2 linked regions of the Candidatus Kuenenia stuttgartiensis genome follow. The main gene of each other region encodes a partner of the protein of the gene in region 2 in a complex. Links are inferred from orthologs where the notes say so. Each region holds a gene or a part of one and is shown on either strand. Other genes may lie near its edges. The genes, in order: accD and accC.

Region 1 (6,427 bases), 2.4 Mb from region 2 along the record:
TTGGGTTGGGTTTTTAAGGAAATTGAGGGATACTTCCCTGATTTTAGATTATGCCTCGGCTGCATCAATAGGGGGGAATGTCGCTTTATTATTCCAATGAATAGTCGTCAGGCATTAAAGATTATTTTAGATTTCCTTTTTCATAGTATTTTATAAGTTTAGATATAAGTTTATCGACGCTGCAATTCTCGATGTCAGCCAATTTATTAAGCTTTTTGAAATTTCCTGTAGAGATTTCTTTGTCCAATACCTTTACAGAACCATCATTCCAGTGAAGTTTATTTCGGTCAGCTAGAATGAATTTTTCCGGGTAGAGTTTTGCCGCCCTCTTTTTCACTTGATTCCATGCTTCATTGATATCGCGTGTAGCAGACATTTGGCCCAACAATCCCATATTGTAGACTATGGTCTCTTTGAAGTTCTTAGTTCCCGCAGGAAGTTGTAAGAGAATTTCCAACATAGCTTCGGACAGTTTGGCTTTAGATAGTCCAGTACCCATACCTGCTCTTCTCATTTCGCCGAACATTTTCTTGTTAAACATTGAACCTCCTTGGCTGTGACTACAAATTATAAATGAATACGACTATTTCTAAGCCTAACTACCAAAATCAACGGCGGCGCTTTTTGCCGTTCTAGCCAAAGCTATTCTCTGTAATAATATGGATCATCAAACATTGATGCCCGTTCATTCCTTTCTGATATGCACCGCATCGGACATACCACACATGCTTCTGTTAGCGAATCCCATGCTTTGGCAGCAATCGTCAATAACTTATCTACAAGTCTATCTCCGATAGCAGGAAAAAATTCCTCAATTGCCTCGTGTCCCAATCTGACATTGGCGATCCGCCCTTCCAGTTTATCAAGAATAACCTTCTTAAGGTGTTTTGCGTAATAAATGCAGAAATTTTTTAACCGGAGATTATCTATTCCCTTTTGATATAACTTCTCCGTTAATCGTTTCTCTTTCGCAAGGAAATGACCAAATCCCTGCGCGAACTCAAACAGAAACCAGTTAATTTTTGTTTTCTCCTTGTCGTTTAAAAAAAAGTGACTCGGAGAAATGTGATTTTTCTCATCACTATTGTTATGATGTCTTGAAATAATCATTATCCTCTCTTCGTATCCTCTCAAAATTTCATGGTAAAAGTATAGAAAAAGAATTCCTAATTTTAATAAAAGCAACAAAAAATCGTATGATATGAGGGACACTTCCTGAATTTTGGATTATGCCTCGGCCGTATTAATAGGGGAAGTGTCACGATATTATATCTGAACGGGTAAAAAATCTTCATCAAAAAAACTGGATTCAGGCTGTGGTGGCGCTTTTATGTTTGATTCCATTGAAAAAAAATATAAAAACTGCGCGAAAGAATTGGTCTGGCGGTGGTTTTTCCTGGCGAAAAATCCACCACCGTTCCGGATACAAAGGAGATACGGCGGTATCATTTTCATGAAATGCGTGTGCAGGTTGCGATAAAAAGGGCGGTACAGGATGCAAAAATTTGTAAACGTGTTGCAACTCATACGTTTCGCCGTAGCTTTGCAACGTATCTAATGAAAAAGGCAGAACCTCAGTAATTGGAGTTCTGCCTATAATTAAGATTGGCTCCTCGGGTAGGATTCGAACCTACAACCTAGTGGTTAACAGCCACCCACTCTACCATTGAGCTACCGAGGAAGATTTTTATTAATTAACATGCAAATATTGAATCAACCTTGAAATTTCATGCTTCATGTTTTTACGATGTACAATCATATCAAGAAAACCATGCTCAAGCAAAAATTCCGCCCGCTGAAAATTACCAGGAAGTGTTCGTTTTATTGTTTCCTGAATTACTCTGGGACCTGCAAAACCAATCAGCGCCTTTGGTTCGGCAATAGTAATATCTGCCAATGAAGCAAAACTTGCCATTACTCCACCCAGTGAAGGATCGGTTAATACCGATATGTATAGCCCGCCCGCCCGTTGAAACCTTGCTATGGCGGCGCTCGTTTTTGCCATTTGCATAAGAGAAAAAATACCCTCCTGCATGCGAGCTCCTCCGCCTGAACCAGAAATAATCACCAAAGGGAATTTTTGATCCATAGCCTTTTCTGTTATGCGGACAATCTTCTCCCCAACCACAGAACCCATACTTCCCATTATGAAGCTGGGATCGGTAATCCCTATCATGATGTCAGCGCCATTCACCTTTCCTTTTCCAACTATAGCGGCCTCTTTCAGTCCGGATTTAAGCTGGTCGGCAGTAACCCTTTCTGGGTATGACATGCGGTCAAAAAAATTCAAAGGATTGGTGGGCTTCATATCAGTCCAATACTCTTCGAAACTGTCTTCATCAAGCAGCAATTTTAATCTGTCCCTGCTAAAAATGCGAAAATGGTAATCACACTCGGGACAAACCTGGAAGCTTTCTTCAACGGTTTTCCTATATACCAAATTTTTGCACCAGTCGCAGCTTATCCATAAGCCGTTTGGCATATCTTTCTTTTTTCTAAAGAACACCATTGAATTGCCATGCCCCCATTAAATTAACAAAAGGGATATTCGCTCCATCATTGGCAAACATTGTTTTTGACCACTTATGCAACGTTTTCCCGTGCAAAATATCCCATATATACTATTGTGAAATACAGAAAAACTAATAACTATTCAGCGTAATTTATTAAACTACCGGAGATCAGAGCGCAACTCGTTTCCAAACAGATACTTCACTATGTTCAGTACAAGGTTTGGGAATGAGCCGTGTATCGTTTACGCTGAATAGTTACAAAAACCGTCAACAAAACAAGAGATAGTTTAAAACTTTTTAACCAAAAAACAAGCTATTTTTATATATTTCCAGGAAACAACTTCTTTGGACAATAAAAAGGAATTTATCTGTTAACAAGATTAACAGCATCTTTTTCCATGGTTTGTTCGGCAATTTGTTTCAGGGATTTAATCGCATTGCCAGGGTCACTCGTTTTAAAAATAGCAGAAGCGGCTACGATTACATTTGCCCCTTGTTTTACTACCTGGGAAATATTGTCTGGTGTAATTCCTCCATCTACCTGAATATCCATTTTATCCGGCGCTTTATCGCGGAGCCTTGCAATCTTAGGCAAGGCAATTGGAATAAATTTCTGGCCAGCAAAACCTGGATTTACCGACATGACGAGCGCCATATCTACCTGATCCAGAAAATTTTCTATCATTTCTACGGGCGTACCCGGATTTAACGATATACCAACTTTCATCCCCGTACTTTTGATCAGAGAAATAATCTCTTTGGGGTTTTTTACCGTCTCAATATGAAATGTAATTATTCCATTGCCTTCCGCCGCCCCGGCAAATGCTTCCACATAACGTTCCGGATGTTCGATCATTAAATGTATATCTAATGGTATATTTGTTATCCGCCTTATCCCCGCAACAATAAAAGGCCCTATGGTAATATTGGGGACAAAATGGCCGTCCATAACATCAATATGAATGAGATCGATTCCCGCCGCTTCAATGCGTTTGATTTCTTCTTCAAAGCGCATGGGATTTGCCGCCAGTATTGAAGCGGATATTTTAATCTTATTTCTCATTCTTCGTATTTCCTTTGTTTTAGCATAGATCAATAGAGAAGTTACGGAAGATGTCCGTATATTATATTTTTTTGTCCGTAAGCGATGCTATCCCGGGGAGATCTCCGCCTTCCAATAATTTCAAAAAAGCCCCTCCGCCGGTTGAAATAAATGATACCTCGTGCGCTTTCCCTGCTTTGTGAAACGCCATGTCGGTATCACCGCCGCCCACTACGGTGGATGCGTGAGAACTTGTTACGATATCTACCATGGCGTATGTTCCTCTGCTGAATGCATCAATTTCAAACGCCCCCATAGGGCCGTTCCATAAAATTGTTTTTGCGTCCTGCAATACCGCGGAAAAAAGTTTTATCGTTGCAGGGCCTATGTCAAGGGCAATCCATCTTTCTGGTATTTCCTGAAATGGCACTACCTTTGTTTCCGCCGTTTTGTCAAATTTTTCCGCCACAACGAAATCCACCGGTAAATATAATTTTGTGCCATTTTTCTTTGTATAATCCATTAGATTATTTGCCGTCTCAATCATACTGTCTTCAACCAGCGATTTCCCAACCGGTATTCCCTGTGCTTTAAGAAAGGTAAATGCCATTGCCCCGCCGATGATGATTTTATCCATCTTTTTGGCAAGATTTTCAAGGATCTTTATTTTGTCAGAGACCTTAGAGCCTCCCAAAATGGCAATAACAGGACGTATAGGATCGTTGACGGATTTTTCAAAATAGTCCAACTCTTTCTTGATCAAAAACCCGGCTGCCGCAGGCACATACCGGACTATCCCGACCATCGAAGCATGATTTCTGTGGCAGTTTCCGAATGCATCCTGTACGAATAAATCACATAAACCCGCAAGCTCTTTCGCAAACCCGGCATCGTTTTTTTGCTCGCCGGGATGAAACCTTAAGTTTTCCAACAGTAGCACGTCTCCGTAATTCATTGCCTCTACCTGTTTTTTTACCTCTTCGCCAATACAGTCCTCCGCAAGCGTGATCTTGACTTTTTCCGTCAGAAAACGTTGCAGACGCCTTGCTACAGGTTTTAAACTGTATTTCGGATTTGCGCCGACGGGCCTTCCCAGATGAGACGCAATAATTACCTTTGCTTCCTCATCCAGCAAATAGTTGATGGTTGGCAATGTTGCGCGAATCCTGGTATCATCGGTTATATTCCCATCTTCGTCTAATGGTACATTGTAATCCGTACGTACCATAACCTTCTTTTTTCTAACCGCCAGGTCTTTTATAAATAGTTTTTTCATTTAAATATTATTATGCTTTAAAATGAGGTTTATTAGAAATAACGCAGGAGAAAAACCGTTTTGGCTTGCAGGAAACTTATTGGAGAAAGCGCTAAATATTACTCGTTTAAATAAATATTCGTTACTTTGCAGGGAATGGGCATTTTTCATTACACAAGAAAACGGATGTTTTTTTTAAAGACGACTCATTAATTCGATCAGGTCAACCATGCGGTTTGAAAACCCCCATTCATTATCGTACCAGGATATTACTTTTGCCATGCGTTTATCAATTACATACGTTAACGCGGAATCGAATATGCTGGAATGTGGATTCCCGATGATATCTGAAGATACAATGGGGTCTCCGCAATATTCAAGGATACCTTTTAAATCGCCTTCTGCGGCTGTTTTCATGGCAGCATTGATTGCATCCCTATCGACCTCTTTTGCAAGCATAACCACCAAATCGGTAACAGAACCATCGGGCACGGGAACCCGCATGGCCAGGCCATCCAACTTCCCTTTCAGTGATGGAATCACCTCGCCGATTGCCTTTGCCGCTCCAGTCGTTGTCGGAATAATATTTATTGCCGCTGCCCTTGCCCTTCTGATATCCTTATGCATGAAATCCAGTATTCGCTGATCATTCGTATATGCATGTATTGTCGTCATAAGCCCTTTTTCTATTCCAAAGTTGTCATGCAATACTTTTGCGAGCGGCGCTAAACAATTCGTTGTGCATGAAGCATTGGACACTATTTTGTGTTCCGGCCGGAGATCTTTATTATTTACCCCGACAACGATTGTTGCGTCTATTTTATCCTTTGCCGGGGCTGAAAGAAGCACCTTTTTTGCACCCGCATCCAGGTGTTTTGAGCAGTCCGACCTTGAGGTAAATATGCCCGTAGATTCAATGACAATGTCTACGCCAATCGATTTCCATGGCAGTTTGGCAGGGTCTTTCTCCATAAGCAATCTGACCTCTTTGTCATTTACCATGAGGGCATTTTCTTTTATTTGTATGCTTCCGTCAAATCTGCCGTGTATAGAATCATATTTCAGCAACATTGCCAGCGATTTTGAATCGGCAAGATCATTTATGGCAACTACATCGATATTATTCCGTTTGGATATTACACGAAATACATTCCTTCCTATCCTTCCAAAACCATTTATTCCTATTCTAACTGACATGTATTGTCCTTATTTTTTGTCCTAAAATATTAAAAATACGTATTTCACTTACCATTTATAGTTTATAAAAAGGGGGGCACTTTTCCCACAGGAAAAGACACGGTATTCTAAGCAGGTAAATATGTTTTGTCAAGTATTTAAAAACCATGGGCTGCTTTTACTTACCGAATAGTCTTAAAATGCGGTACTGGCAAAAAATTAATGTTCGGGTAAGAATTGTGCCAATGCCTGCATCCAGTTCCAAAGCCCATTTTTCATTTCTTCCGCCTCTACGCCATCTTTGAATGAATCTTCATTTTCTTCGATAAAGCAATAGACCTTTCCTAAAAATTCTTTTAATTCAGCGACTTGTTTTAAAATATCCACCTTTATTTCTCCCTCTTAAGCTGGCATAGCCAGTGCCAAACAAGCACGAGATAA
Region 2 (6,651 bases):
TATTAACCCAGTGATCAAAAGTGGTACAGCAATCAGCCTTGATAAAAATTTTGCGAAAAGAGATGGAGGCGCTACCTTAAAACTATCCAACTGTCTTTGATTTTTTAGCCTTTCATATTCACCAAGGCGCTCATGTTTAAACTCAGCCTCCGTTATTCTCCCTGTAAATATCGATTCATCTACTGGCATTTTTTCAGGCAGTAAGTGCGTGTGAATGAAATGAATTGTGAAAATAAAAACAGCCGCCAGTATTGCTTCATATCGATGGATAATCAACGCAATACCGGGGATATCGAAGATGCTGGCAACCGAAACGGGAATAATTTTTGTAAACTGAACAGGAAACCAAAGAATTAAGCCGGTAGCGGCCATAACAATAGTTCCCCACATCAAAGAGAGATATTCAAACTTTTCCCAATAAATCCATCTATCAAAATTCGGCCTTTTGCCAATACCAATAAACCATTTGATGTCTGCTATTACATCAAAAAGATCTCTTGGTTGCAAAAGCATTGAATTAGGTCCCCAAAAAAAACCTTTCTTCTTTTTAATAGATACATTGAAAAACAGCCACGCGAAATGTAAAAAACCAGCAAAGAAAGTGATTAAGGCGCTGACCCTGTGAATATATCCTGCCGTAGGATATCCGCCAAACAACTCGTACAACCACCTCCCCCAATCATAACCGCTAAAGGCGAGTGGTAAGCCAGTCAAGACTAGCCCAAAAAAACTAATAATCGTTAAAAAATGACAGAATCTATGAAACAGCGTAAATCTTAAATAATTAGTGTTGCTCTTCATCGGAATGCCCCTTTCTCCTAAACTCGTCACGAACTGTAGCAAACCAGCCTAACAATGAATGGAGCCCAAACTTGGTAAATGTTAAAGCTAGAATACCAATATACGCCACAAACACAATACATAGGATTGTTTGGGGATTTTTAACTACTTTCTTCAACGCTTCAGGATCTTTGCGATAATTTTTTGCTGCAGCAAGCAAGGTCTTGTAATAATTTAAATTTTTTATCTGAGGATGTTCAACATGTTTCACGAAGCTTGCATTTGCATTTGCGTGACAACTACCGCATGTTTTAATTATGTTGTCTTGTCCAACCATAGACTCAGGTTCTGACGAGTTGAGAATAGTGTGTTTTCCATGACAATCAAAGCATACAGGCACATCCGTTGCGGTATGTCCAAGCGCAGTAACCTGACCATGTGCGTTATTCCTATAGCTGGCAAGATGCTCTTCATGACAAGAACCACATGTATCTATTGTCAACTTTCTGTGTAGCGGGTCAGTTTCCCTAAGAACATTCATCGGGGCTTTTTCTCCGTATATAGAAAAATGATAAGTAACCCCTCCATGACAATGCTTGCACGTAGGTACGTCCTTATCATTCTCCTTCATCAACTTAACATGCTTACTTTCATAATATTCCGCAGCAGGGTCGTCATGACAAAATGTTATACAGTCAACAGGCGTAAGATTAGGTTTGTGCCCATTTTCCGCAATGTCATCATCTTCGGCCTCTTCCAATGAAGCATGGCAATCTGTACAGGAAAAGTCTGTTCCACCATGTGCAGTTTTATCAAAAACCTCCCTATCAATCATCAAAGAAACAACTTCAATTTCACCCGTAACCGGGTCAATCCTAGCCTTCTCGGTCTTTTCTATTTTTTCCGGATCTGCATGACAACCATAACATGTTTCGTTCTCGGCCGCAATCAGTACTGCGGCCCGAGAACATAATCCTATTACAGAAACAAGAGCAATAAAGAAAAAACACCCCGGTCTAATAAATCGTAGTAATTGTTTTAATTTCATAATCTTTCTCTTCCTGTCCCTTTCCCACACTGGGGGTACCCATCGGGATATAATAACTCAAGTAACAACTCAAAACCCATCAATGTTTTTTCTTATAGGGCAAATAAAGCATATCGTCTTTAGGCAAGATGTCCGCCCATTTCTTCTTATCTGCATCAGAGAGCTTCTTAATTACAAGGTCAATATCATCTTCGTCGCGGTGGTCATCCTTCTTAAAATATTCTTTATAATCCATCACTTTATCTGTTTTAGGACACTTGTTCTTAGCATCAGCGCTCTCCCAGTGGCATTGCAGACATTGTTCTTTCACCGTAGCAGGTCCATTTATGCCCGCAACAATCAAGCCGGCGTCATATTGTGCTTTTCTTGCAAGAAGAGGGTCTTTCTTTAACAATTCTTTAAAGGCGTCCTTTCCCTTTCCCTGATAGTTTTTCTTCACCTTTTCATATTCTTCTCCGGCACCGTGGCACGCCTCACACTGCACATTTGGCAAATATTTTTTATCCCCAAATTTTTTCTTAATTTTCGCTCCCACAGCCGTTGCATGACACTTCAAACATTCAGGATTATCTTCGTCCGCTGTCCCCTGCAACCTTTTTTCCCAAGTATTTGAATGCAATCTCTCTTTGTATTCTTCCCCTTCATAACATCCCTTAGACATGTGACACTTACAGCCGGCATTACTAACAAATTTAGGCTCAGCTGCTTTCGCAGATACTGCAAATGAAATAGAACAAAATGAAATTACCAAACCACCAAATAATGACTTGTAAACTCTTCCTCTTAACATCTAAATGCTCCTTTCACATAATCAAAAAATAACCTTAAACTATTAAAATCTTAAAAAATATGAAACTCCTAAAACAATAAAACTTAACCCAATCACAACAATCGATACTCGTATAGCATCACCACAAACCTTTTTAATGATAATTTATCTTTAGTACATCTGCCAAACCCATTAATTTTACCACTTATGAAGAATTAGATCGAGAAACTAAGTATATATGAAGTTTAATGATGCATAGAATTGCGGTGCTTGCTGAAAAACATTTCCAAGCCTTATCTCAAATAATTACACCCCTTATGCTTAGTAAGCCATCATATCGCAATTTTTGAAATGAATAATCGGACGTAGATGCATACACTAGCATGGTTTTTTTATTGTGTCAACTAAAAATTGTTTTCCAAATCAATAAAATTACCATTTAAGTTTTTGCCATAAGATTATCGACAAAATTTGTATTTATATTCCCATTTGCAAATTGAGGATGTGTTATTAAATCCAATTGTAACGGAATGGTAGTTTTCACTCCTTCGATAACGTATTCACTCAATGCCCTACGCATACAGGCAATTGCTTCCTCACGTGTGTTTTGATGTACAATCAACTTAGCGATTAATGAATCATAGTACGGCGGGATTTCATAGCCGGAGTGAATGTGAGAATCCACCCTAACCCCTCTCCCTCCTGGAGGATGATAATTTGTGATCTTCCCCGGTTGCGGCCGAAAATCATTATAAGGATCTTCTGCATTGATCCTGCATTCTATAGCAACCCCCTGACTGCGAATTTTTTTCTGTTTAATATTTAATCTCTCTCCACTGGCAATCTTTATTTGTAATTTCACTAAATCTATTCCCGTCACCATTTCCGTAACCGGATGTTCTACCTGCAAACGTGTATTCACCTCTATGAAATAATAATTATTTTCCTTATCTAATAAAAATTCAACAGTTCCGGCATTTGTATAATTAATGGATTTTGCCATTTTTATGGCAGCCTTACAAATATCTTCCCGCGCCCGATCGGTAATGTATGGTGCAGGGGACTCTTCGATTAGTTTTTGGTGTCTTCGCTGCATGGTGCAGTCCCTTTCGCCCAAATGTATAATATTCCCGTAATTATCTCCAACTATTTGCACCTCAATGTGACGTGCATCTTCAATATATTTTTCTATATAAATAGACGAATCCTTGAATGCAGCCTTAGCCTCTCTTTGGGCAATAGTCAATGAATTAATGAGGCTTATATCATTATGAGCTACCCGCATTCCCCGTCCACCGCCCCCTAAAGAAGCTTTAATGATTACGGGAAAACCTATTTCATGTGCAACGCTTAACGCTTCCTGCTGACTTTTTATTACAGACAAACTTCCGGGAACAACAGGGACCTTGTTTTCTATTGCAATTTTCCTTGCTTCAGTCTTATTGCCAAGCTTCCTCAATGCATCAGATTTCGGGCCAATAAATACGATATTTGACGATTCACAAACTTCCGCAAAATGACTCACTTCCGATAAAAAACCATACCCAGGATGGATTGCTTCTATATCCGTGATCTCTGCAGCGCTGATGATGCTCGGAATATTTAAATAACTACCTTCCGCATCAGCAGGTCCAATACACACTACGATATCGGCTAGCTTTAAATAAGTGGCATTTGCATCCGATTTTGAGCAAACAGCGACAGTCTCTATCCCCATTTCGCGGCATGCCCTAATGATTCTCAAAGCAATTTCACCTCTATTTGCAACCATTATCCGGGAAAACATATTTCCTTCTTCCTTAATTATTTGAAATGATTCGAGTCCACTTATATCGTCGCTTTCTTTGTCTGTCGGACGCGAAAGAGCGGTTGCCCATACTCAACGGCCTCCCCATCTTGTACATATATTTCAATAATTTCACCTACCATTTCCGCTTTTACTTCATTCATAATTTTCATTGCTTCTATGATACAAACAACGGTTTCTTCATTTACGAAATCACCAATTCCAACACAAGGACTCTCGCCTGGAGCAGTAGAACGGTAAAATGTTCCCACCATGGGCGAATAAATCTCAGAAGAGCTTTCATTTTCCCGGGAAATTGCGAATGGCTGTTCTATCTGTTGGGCTTGCGCCGGATATAATGGTGGAATTGTCTGGTGAGAAATAGTTTGTGAATACCCGGAGATCCCCTTTTTTATTTTTATTTTTGTCGCTTCCTCTTGAATTTCGAGCTCAGACAACTCGCTCTCATCCATAATTTTTATCAATTGCTTTACTTTCTCTATAATGTCCATTATTTTTCCCTATATAAAATTTAGTAATTATCAAATAGTAAAGCGAAAATAGCATCTCTTATTACGAATTGTTTCATGTGTAAAAAATAAATTTCGGGCTTACGTGAAGAGATAAAGGATTGATTAAACGATGGGCTACTGAATGAATAGCTTTTCTATAATAAATATAGGCTATTGTTAAAAAGGGTCTTGCAGAATTTCCGCAATGAACACGTTAAATCATTCGTCAATATCCGATAACTTTTTAGGCAGTTTACTCAACACCTCACATCCCGTCGAGGTAACCAATACCAAATCTTCTATTCTAACACCTCCCCATTGGGGAATATAGATGCCTGGCTCTACAGTAAAAACCATGCCTTCTTTTAATATTTCATTGCTTTTCCTATTAATAAATGGCGCTTCATGAACTTCTAGCCCTACTCCGTGACCCAAACCGTGACCAAAATACTTTCCAAATCCTTTTTTCTCAATATAACCCCTTGCAACGGCATCTATTTTCTTTGCTATTACGCCAGGCCTTATGCTTCCAATTGCAAGGTATTGTGCATCAAGCACTATTTGATATATCCTTCGGAATTTCGGGGATATTCTATCCATGGTCTTAAGTCTTGTCAAGTCAGAATTATAATCCTGAAATCTTGCTCCCCAATCAATTAAAACGGTATCCCCTCTTTGAATCATGGTTGTTGAAGGGCGTGCGTGCGGCTTTGATGCATGTTTACCAACGGCACATATGATATCAAATGAACTTTTTTCCGCGCCCTGTTTCCTCAATTCATATTCTAAAATATCCGCTATATCTTTTTCAGTAATGCCATATTTTATTTTGCTTTGAACATTTGTATATGCTTTTTCCGCTATCCCTATAGCCTTCTGTATTTTTTCTAATTCATCCTTTGTTTTCTGCTTTCTATAATTCTCTACTATTCCTTTTACCGTAAGCATACAAATGTTATTTATTCTTTGTTTAATCTCATTAAACTGGTCTACTGAAATATATAAAGACTCGACGAGAAGTTTTTTTATTTTAAGTTGTTTAATCTTTCCACATATCGAATTTGTCAATGATATCTTTCTTTCTACTATTTTTATTTCCGGATTATCCTGGTGTGCTTGTTCTATATACCTGGAATCAGTGAATAAATAGTCGCTTCCCGGTGTTATTAAAAGAGCACTATCAGAACCTTTAAAATTCGTAATGTATCTGATATTTATCTCATTCGTGACTAAAAACCCATCCACGCCGTCTTCTTCTAATTTTTTCTTTATCTCGCCTAAACTCATAAATATCTAATTTACAGGAATAATTACATCTTTAATGTGCTTAACACTGTTTTTTAATTCGACATCATGCGCCATTCTCAGGGTCTATTTACGACTTTTTTTAATTTTTTCCATAAGTATATCGAGGAACGATTTAAACTGGTCATCTTTTTTCAATTCTTCGTTTATTTTTTTTATCGCAAATATCACTGTCGTATGTTTCTTGTTGCCAAAATAATTCCCTATTTGCTGATACGACCAATCCAACTGATTTTTTATTAAATACATGCATATCTGACGCGGAAACGATACCGTCTTCGCCTTCCGGCTCGAATGAAGGTCACTGCGGCTTATGTTAAAATGCCGCAACACCGCACCCTCTATCTCCTCCACCTTTACTACCTTGTCGTCGCCGTAAAAGAACTCCTTCAACACATCTTTGACAAACGCAATGTCTATCTTTCTGTCATTAAACCTGGCATGCGCCGTC

Evidence for each region.
Region 1: the proteins of accC (region 2) and accD are in contact, whole or in part, in a solved structure (PDB 8UXZ), measured with the Escherichia coli proteins. The link is inferred for Candidatus Kuenenia stuttgartiensis from one-to-one orthologs.

The regions. Positions count from the first base shown.
Region 1 is NZ_LT934425.1:1,527,172-1,533,598, reverse strand. What follows is about bases 587-3,349. They hold accD (acetyl-CoA carboxylase, carboxyltransferase subunit beta), read right to left. Parts: upstream 2,483-3,349; coding sequence 1,691-2,482; downstream 587-1,690. Other genes in these bases: rpe (ribulose-phosphate 3-epimerase), read right to left, coding at 2,878-3,349; KSMBR1_RS06970 (hypothetical protein), read right to left, coding at 643-1,110. Also shown: KSMBR1_RS06975 (hypothetical protein), read right to left, coding at 122-541; more of rpe, read right to left, coding at 3,350-3,576; KSMBR1_RS06945 (phosphoglycerate kinase), read right to left, coding at 3,638-4,831; gap (type I glyceraldehyde-3-phosphate dehydrogenase), read right to left, coding at 5,006-6,007; KSMBR1_RS20850 (hypothetical protein), read right to left, coding at 6,206-6,373.
Region 2 is NZ_LT934425.1:3,884,834-3,891,484, reverse strand. Bases 2,211-5,197 are described here. They hold accC (acetyl-CoA carboxylase biotin carboxylase subunit), read right to left. Parts: upstream 4,384-5,197; coding sequence 3,037-4,383; downstream 2,211-3,036. Other genes in these bases: KSMBR1_RS18090 (M24 family metallopeptidase), read right to left, coding at 5,115-5,197; accB (acetyl-CoA carboxylase biotin carboxyl carrier protein), read right to left, coding at 4,425-4,895; KSMBR1_RS18105 (multiheme c-type cytochrome), read right to left, coding at 2,211-2,618. Outside these bases: KSMBR1_RS18115 (formate dehydrogenase subunit gamma), read right to left, coding at 1-801; KSMBR1_RS18110 (hypothetical protein), read right to left, coding at 785-1,828; more of KSMBR1_RS18105, read right to left, coding at 1,908-2,210; more of KSMBR1_RS18090, read right to left, coding at 5,198-6,182; chromosomal replication initiator protein DnaA, read right to left, coding at 6,267-6,651. UniProt on the Escherichia coli protein: This protein is a component of the acetyl coenzyme A carboxylase complex; first, biotin carboxylase catalyzes the carboxylation of the carrier protein and then the transcarboxylase transfers the carboxyl group to form malonyl-CoA.